2 regions of the Haemophilus sp. UMB1048 genome follow, and region 1 is predicted to be linked to the other one. Evidence: riboswitches for the same ligand, from Rfam matches in the RefSeq annotation. Region 1 holds a riboswitch; the other holds the start of a gene.

The links. A riboswitch is a leader RNA that binds a small molecule or an ion and turns the genes downstream of it on or off. The one in region 1 is predicted to bind preQ1.
Region 2: it holds a riboswitch for preQ1, as region 1 does, so the genes downstream of both, queC (7-cyano-7-deazaguanine synthase QueC) here and QP437_RS08935 (7-cyano-7-deazaguanine synthase) in region 1, are expected to answer to the same signal.

What each region holds. Positions count from the first base shown of each region.
Region 1 is NZ_JASOPB010000009.1:44,519-48,920, forward strand. Features, by position in the region: gene pckA (phosphoenolpyruvate carboxykinase (ATP)) at 1-1,101, opposite strand, end outside; gene QP437_RS08930 (alpha/beta hydrolase) at 1,362-2,186, shown strand; PreQ1 riboswitch class I at 2,256-2,321, shown strand; partial or broken gene QP437_RS08935 (7-cyano-7-deazaguanine synthase) at 2,347-2,472, shown strand; gene merR (Hg(II)-responsive transcriptional regulator) at 2,672-3,064, shown strand; gene merA (mercury(II) reductase) at 3,093-4,402, shown strand, end outside.
Region 2 is NZ_JASOPB010000002.1:173,365-177,766, forward strand. Features, by position in the region: gene parE (DNA topoisomerase IV subunit B) at 1-1,580, opposite strand, end outside; gene queC (7-cyano-7-deazaguanine synthase QueC) at 1,777-2,454, opposite strand; PreQ1 riboswitch class I at 2,456-2,500, opposite strand; gene QP437_RS02590 (hypothetical protein) at 2,624-2,767, shown strand; gene ribA (GTP cyclohydrolase II) at 2,813-3,460, opposite strand; gene QP437_RS02600 (phosphatase PAP2 family protein) at 3,527-4,252, shown strand; gene nagK (N-acetylglucosamine kinase) at 4,398-4,402, shown strand, end outside.

The DNA.
Region 1 (4,402 bases):
AGGTAACACACCGAATGCATCCGCAGTTAAGAAAATTACTTTCGTTGCGTGACCTGCACGAGATACTGGTTTAACAATATTATCAATGTGATAAATTGGGTAAGACACACGAGTATTTTCTGTTTTAGAACCATCATCGAAATCAACTGAACCATCTGCACGAACCACGACGTTTTCTAATAATGCATCACGGCGGATTGCACGGTAGATATCTGGCTCATTTTCTTCAGAAAGATGGATAGTTTTCGCGTAGCAACCACCTTCGAAGTTGAAGATACCTACATCATCCCAACCGTGCTCATCGTCACCGATTAATTCACGTTTTGGATCGGTGGAAAGGGTGGTTTTACCTGTACCTGATAAACCGAAGAAGATTGCTACATCACCGTCTTTACCTACGTTAGCAGAACAGTGCATTGCACCTACACCTTTAAGTGGTAGGAAGTAGTTCATCATTGAGAACATACCTTTCTTCATTTCACCGCCGTACCAAGTACCACCGATTAATTGAATACGCTCAGTTAAGTTAAATGCAACGAAGTTTTCAGAGTTCAAACCTTGTTCTTTCCAGTTCGGGTTAGTACATTTAGAACCATTCATCACCACGAAATCTGGTTTAAAAGTTTTTAATTGTTCTTCTGTCGGACGAATGAACATATTTTTCACAAAGTGTGCTTGCCATGCCACTTCCGTCACAATACGCACTGCGATACGGTCTTTTTCACTTGCACCACAGAAACCATCCACCACAAATAAACGTTTACCAGAAAGTTGTTTAGTCACAAGACCTTTCAAGCTTGACCACGTTTCTTGAGTCATTGGTTTATTATCGTTTTTCGCTACATCAGACGTCCACCACACTGTATCTTTTGTGGTATCATCTAAAACGATATATTTATCTTTCGGTGAACGACCGGTAAAGATCCCTGTATCAACAGCCACCGCGCCAGTTGTGGTAAGTGTACCTTTTTCAAAGCCTTCTAAGCCTGGTTTTGTTTCTTCTTCAAAAAGTTGTTCATAACTTGGGTTATAAACCACTTCTTTAACATCACGAATACCAACGGCTTCAAGTTCTTTAATTACGTTTTTAACATCAGTCATAGTTCACCTCTTGATTAAAAAGTTTAAAAATTTTTTCCTATGCTCATTGTATGGGAATTGTCAAAAAAAAAATGTTAACTAGATCTCATTTTTGAACATTCATTGGAAATTTCTACCTATTTTTAGGGTGTTTTTGGGAGCCAAGATAAAGTGCGGTTGATTTCACCTTTACTTTTCCTATATAGTGATAACCATTCTCAAATTAAGACCGGATAACCATGTTCTCATTTCTGCGTTTACCCTTTTTATTTTTCCTGCTGATGTGTACGCAAAGCGCGCAAGCAGAACCCAACTTTAAGATTCCTCCTATTCAAGAAAGCATGAAAAAAATGTATCAAATTCAACAAAAAGATTTTACTTTTGAAGGCAAGCATTATCGTTTGTTTATTGCTATTCCACCGAAAACGTCGAAAAAACTGACCGCACTTTATACGCTAGATGGTAACGCTCAATTTCCAATAGCAGTGAATGCTGTCAATCCTCATAAACCACTCCCCCTTATTGTTGGTATCGGTTATGTATCTGATAAAGCTTACGTCATTGAGGAACGAATGAGAGATTACACTTTTCCAGTAGAAGGCGCTGAATTTGCCAAAGGAGGGAAAGCCGCTGATTTTCTACGTTTTATTCAACAAGATGTAAAGCCTTATATTGAACAGCATTTCGATATCAATAAGGAAAAACAATATTTCTTTGGCCATTCTTTTGGTGGGTTGTTTGGATTATACGTGCTCTTCCATCAACCGGATTTATTTCAACATTACACATTGGCAAGCCCTTCTCTTTGGTGGGGGAATGGTTCATTTTTGCCTCAAAATGAGCCATGGATTAGCCAAAAACCATCACATATTCTGATTACATTAGGCTCTTATGAAGAACATCCTGAACAGGATCCGAATATCACTGAAGAGCAATTACAGCGTATTAATCAACGGAAACAAATGCGAACAATCAATGCGCATCAACTGGCGGAAATATTAACCAAACAAGGAAATTCCGTGGCGTTTATTTCCATTCCCAATAAAAACCACGGTGGCTCAATTCCTGACGCAATCAAACATAGCTTGGAACAAGTGCAACAATAAAACGTCCAAAAAAATCCCCGTTATCATGATGATCTGCCCCAAGAAATTTGACCGCTTATTTTCTCTTCATTTTCCGTGGTTCGAAACTTTCCCACGGTTAGTCAATATTTGACGAGAAAACAAAACTAAGGATGTTTATGCAACAAAATAAAAAGCCCTTGTGATTTTTTCAGGCGGCCAAGACTCCACAACTTGCCTATTTCAGGTCATCGCAGAATTCGGCAAAGAAAATGTCGAAGTAGTGACCTTTCAATACGGACAACGTCATGCAATTGAGCTAGAAAAAGGGCTTAACGAATACTTAATAGTTTAAAAACAACTGGTGTTTAAATTGGATTTTCTGGTGGGATGTTAGGATAATCAATAGTATTATATAAAAGTATCAATCACATACGAGTGATACTTTGGAAAAAAAATAAAATAGTCCAATTTACTTGACCGTGTACTATGGTACATGGTTTATAATATTCAGGGGGTGAAATAAGATGATTTATCGCATTAGTGAGTTTGCAGATAAATGTGGAGTTAATAAAGAAACGATCAGATATTACGAGCGAAAAAATTTATTACAAGAACCTCACCGAACGGAAGCTGGTTATCGGATATATTCATATGATGACGTTAAGCGTATTGGGTTTATTAAACGAATACAGGAACTTGGTTTCTCTTTAAGCGAGATTTATAAATTACTTGGTGTTGTAGATAAAGATGAAGTTCGTTGTCAAGATATGTTCGAATTTGTTTCTAAAAAACAAAAGGAAGTGCAAAAACAAATAGAGGATTTAAAACGAATTGAAACTATGTTAGACGACTTAAAACAACGATGTCCAGCTGAAAAGCAATTACATTCGTGTCCAATAATAGAAACATTAACATGAGAGATTAATTAACGAAAGGAGCTTTTTTATGAATAAATTTAAGGTAAACATTTCAGGAATGACCTGTACGGGTTGTGAAAAACACGTAGAATCAGCACTTGAAAAGATAGGTGCTAAAAATATTGAGTCTAGTTATCGTCGTGGTGAAGCAGTATTTGAACTGCCCGATGATATTGAGGTTGAAAGTGCAATAAAGGCGATTGATGAAGCAAATTACCAAGCCGGAGAAATTGAAGAAGTATCATCACTAGAAAACGTGGCGTTAATTAATGAAGACAATTATGACCTTCTTATTATTGGTTCTGGTGCTGCTGCCTTTTCTTCGGCAATTAAAGCTATAGAATACGGTGCAAAAGTTGGAATGATTGAGCGTGGAACGGTTGGGGGAACCTGTGTGAATATTGGCTGTGTTCCGTCAAAAACTCTTCTTAGGGCAGGGGAAATCAATCATTTATCAAAAGACAATCCGTTTATAGGTTTACAAACATCCGCTGGAGAAGTGGATTTAGCTAGTTTAATCACGCAAAAGGATAAATTGGTGAGCGAACTTCGGAATCAAAAATATATGGATTTAATTGATGAATATAATTTTGATTTAATTAAAGGTGAAGCAAAATTCGTTGATGCTAGTACGGTTGAGGTCAATGGGGCAAAGTTATCTGCAAAACGCTTTTTAATTGCAACAGGTGCATCGCCTTCGTTGCCCCAAATTTCAGGACTTGAAAAAATGGACTATTTAACTAGTACAACACTTCTTGAGTTAAAGAAAATACCAAAACGATTAACTGTAATTGGTTCAGGATACATTGGAATGGAGCTTGGACAACTATTTCATCATTTAGGTTCAGAAATAACGCTTATGCAAAGAAGTGAGCGACTTTTAAAGGAGTATGATCCTGAGATTTCAGAGTCAGTTGAAAAAGCGTTAATTGAACAGGGTATAAACCTTGTCAAAGGGGCAACTTTTGAGCGTGTTGAACAAAGTGGAGAGATAAAAAGGGTTTACGTAACAGTAAATGGCAGTAGAGAAGTCATTGAATCAGATCAGTTACTTGTTGCCACTGGAAGAAAACCAAATACGGATTCTTTAAATTTAAGTGCAGCAGGTGTTGAAACTGGAAAAAATAATGAAATCCTGATCAATGATTTTGGTCAAACAAGTAATGAAAAGATTTATGCAGCAGGAGATGTGACTTTAGGACCACAATTTGTATATGTAGCAGCCTATGAAGGTGGAATTATTACTGATAATGCTATTGGTGGATTAAACAAAAAAATAGATTTATCGGTAGTTCCTGCTGTTACGTTTACGAATCCGACGGTTGCAACGGTTGGTTT
Region 2 (4,402 bases), on a different contig from region 1:
TAGAGTGGTGGCATTGCCACATAAACATGCCCATCTTGAACCAATTTCGGGAAGTGACGTAAAAAGAGTGCACAGAGTAGGGTAGCAATATGCAAACCATCAGAGTCCGCATCGGCTAAAATACAGACTTTACCGTAACGGAGTTGGGATAAGTCTTCATTATCAGGATCGATACCAAGCGCCACAGCAATATCATGAATTTCCGTTGAGGCAAGCACTTGATCACTGGCGACTTCCCAAGTGTTTAAGATTTTTCCACGTAACGGCAAAATAGCTTGATATTCACGATCACGCGCCTGTTTGGCTGAGCCGCCCGCAGAGTCTCCTTCTACTAAGAATAATTCGGTTTTTTCTAAATTTTGTGATGCACAATCGGCTAATTTCCCAGGTAGAGCAGGACCACTCACTAATTTTTTACGTACGACTTTTTTAGCGGCATTTAAACGACGTTGTGCAGAACTGATCGCCATTTCAGCTAAGCGATCCGCATCTTGTACATTTTGATTCAACCATAAACTGAAGGCATCTTTTAAAACCCCCGCAACAAAGACCGCACTTTGACGAGAAGATAAGCGTTCTTTCGTTTGGCCGGCAAATTGAGCATCTTGCATTTTCAGTGAAAGAATATAAGCACAGCGATCCCAAATGTCATCTGCTGTTAATTTCACCCCTCGTGGTAATTTATTGCGGAATTCGCAATATTCGGTCATGGCATTGAGCAAGCCTTGGCGAAGACCATTTACGTGTGTTCCGCCTTGGACTGTTGGAATCAAGTTTACATAGCTTTCAGCAATAAGCTCGCCACCTTCAGGTAACCATAATAATGCCCAGCTTACCGCTTCTGTGGAGCCTTTAAATTCACCGACAAATGGTTTTTCAGGCAAGGTTTCAAAACCATTTACCGCTTCAGTTAAGTAATCGGATAAACCATCTTGATAGCACCACACATCTTCAGTGTTATTCACTTTATCGACAAATTTAATTTCTAAGCCAGAACAAAGTACGGCTTTCGCACGTAATAAGTGGCGTAAACGGCTGACAGAAAAATTCTTGCTATCAAAATATTTTGGATTAGGTTTGAAGTGAACGGTGGTGCCGGTTGTACGTCTGCCACAAGTCCCGATGACTTCTAATTCTTCTACTTTTGCGCCATTTTCAAAGGCAATTTTATACACTTCACCGTTACGTTTAACTTGAATATCAACGCGTTCAGAAAGTGCATTGACGACAGAAATCCCCACCCCGTGTAAACCACCAGCAAATTCATAGTTTTTATTTGAGAATTTACCGCCAGCGTGAAGTTTCGTTAAGATTACTTCGACACCAGAAACGCCTTCCGTTGGATGGATATCCACTGGCATCCCGCGGCCGTTATCAATGACTTCAAGCGATTGATCGGCGTGTAAAATCACTTCAACTTTGGTGGCAAAACCCGCAAGAGCTTCATCCACACTGTTATCGATAACTTCTTGTGCTAGGTGATTTGGACGGGTAGTGTCCGTGTACATACCGGGGCGAATTTGCACCGGTTCGAGATCTTTTAGAACCGTAATTTCTTGAGCAGAATAATTTGTAGTCATTTTTAAAATTAGTTACTTATTTATAAAAAAATTAGCGTGATTTTATCAAAAAATGACGCGTTTATAAAATCAAAGATGAGAAAAGATAAGGATACTATATCAAGTAAAAGTGCGGTCAAAATTTGACGTGAATTTTGACCGCACTTGGGGTTCATTTGAATCTATTTAATCTGTTATGGAGTGAGTTATCGAGATACTAAGCTTTTGCTTTTGTTGCTAAATATTCCTGCAAGCCTTTATTTCTCAATTTACAACTTGGGCATTCCCCACAGCCACCTTCAACACCTTCATAGCAAGTGTGGGTATGCTGACGAACATAATCTAACGCACCTAATTCATCAGCTAATGCCCAAGTTTGTGCTTTGGTGAGATACATTAACGGTGTTTTTAAATTGAACGGATAATCCATGGCTAAATTAAGGGTGACATTCATGGATTTGATAAACACATCACGGCAATCGGGATAGCCGCTGAAATCTGTTTCACATACACCCGTAATGATGTCATTAATACCTTGTCCTTTTGCGTAAATCGCCGCATACAATAAGAAGAGCGCATTTCGTCCATCCACAAAGGTATTAGGTAATTCACCGTCTTTTTGCTCAATATCTGCATTGGCATCCATTAAGGCATTATGGGTAATAGATTTGATGACGGACGTATCAATCAACGTTTGTTTTACGCCGAGATCTTTGGCGATCCAACGGGCTTTTTCTAATTCAATAGCATGGCGCTGGCCGTATTGAAAGGTGACGGTTTCGACATTTTCCATGCCATATTCGGCAATAGCTTGAATTAAACAGGTTGTGGAATCTTGTCCACCAGAGAAGATCACAAGGGCTTTGCGATTGTGATTAGGATTTGAAATATTCATAGGATACCTAGTTTTTTTATGTAGGAGGTTTGCGAACTACAAGTTAAAAATGAAGCGGTATTGTAGAAGTCAAAGATAAATTTTGCAAGAAAAGGACTAATTTAAGCAGGAAAAAGCGGAGAAAATTGTGATACAATTTTGGCAACTTAGTTTTAAAAAGGTAAACACAATGAAAAAATTAATTCTTATTGTTATCGGTGCATTAGTAATTTCAGCTTGCGCAAATAAAGACGTTTATTTTAATGGTTCGGAAGGATCTCATTCAGGCATGAAATTTGATAAAGACACTCGTCATTGGGGCGTTAATCAATAATTGTTTTGATAAAAGAAAAGCCATACAGTTGTATGGCTTTTTTATTTAAATCACTTCTTCTTGGCAATGTGGGCAAGTCATTAAATGCTCTTCATTATTATGCACAATATAATGGCCCATTTTTTTTGCTTTGGTATCAAGATATTTCGTATTGTAACGGTTTTCACCTACATTTAATGGTACGCGTTCTACGATATTAATTCCCGCTTTTTTCATGGTTTCTACTTTTTGCGGGTTGTTTGTCATCAAGCGAACTTGCTTCACACCTAATAATTCAAACATATCGGCACACACATTAAAGTTACGTTCATCAGCTTTAAAGCCTAATGCAAGGTTGGCTTCAATGGTGTCCATGCCTTGATCTTGTAATGAATAAGCACGAATTTTATTAATTAGACCAATACCTCGTCCTTCTTCACGATGATAGATCAACACACCTCGACCCGCTTCGCTAATTTGACGTAATGCGGCTGCAAGCTGGAAACCGCAATCACATTTTAAACTGTGTAATGCATCACCAGTCAAGCATTCCGAATGAATACGGGCGAGCACAGGCTCATCTTGGTTTGAAATATCACCCATTACTAATGCGACATGTTCTTTTTTTGTATCGGGAAATTCAAATCCGACCATTTTAAATATGCCATATTCAGTAGGCAAATTGGCTTGAGCAACCAGTTGGATTTTTGACATAACGTATCCTTTTTCAACTTTATTCTGCTAAAATGTGCACTTTATTTTTATTATCAAGAGGCAACAATGTTTAAAAGGCTGTCATTATATACGTTATTCCTTTGTCTTGTACCATTTTTTGTTTGGGGGTTTGCTTATCATTGGCATGGAAACAACCAATTAATGGAATGGGATTATTGGCTTTATCTTTTAACCGAAACGGGTAGCGTACCTTATGCTTTAATTACCTGTGGTGTGTTTGCTTTACTTTTTCGTTTTCTTTTTGAAAATCGTAAACAGTGGATTATGGGCGTGATTGTAATGGGCCTGTCGGTATTATCCACACAAGTGATTAAAACAGGTTTAAAAACAGTTTTTGCCGAGCCACGTCCTTTCACCGTCTATTTAGCAGAAAAAACAGAAAGCACTACGGATGCTTTTTATCATCAAGATCGTTCAGAGCGTGCAAAATTAGTTGATAAATTTTATTCTACACAAGCCGATACACCAGCCTGGTTAAAAGCGCATTATGAAGATGAAACAGGTTATTCTTTCCCATCAGGACATTCTATTTTTGCAGCCACTTGGCTAATGTTAGCCGTTGGATTTAGCCAATTATTAGGTAATCGTTCTTTTAAAGCGGAATTACTGATTGGTGCCATGACCATTTGGGGAGTATTAATGTTGATTAGCCGTGTACGCCTTGGAATGCATTATCCAATCGATTTATTTGTGGCGATAATTTCAGCATGGATTGTTCATTTAATTATTTTTGGTTTCTTACAGAAGAAAGGCTTGTTTAACAATAAATAGCATCAAAGACTGGTTTTAGCGATAAAGCCGGTCTTTTTTATTGCTTATAGAAAATATGATTTTTGTCATGGATTTTCATTTTGATTTCAAGGAAAATACAACCTATAAATTTCAATAATTTTGACCGCTCTTTTAAGGAGACAATATGTA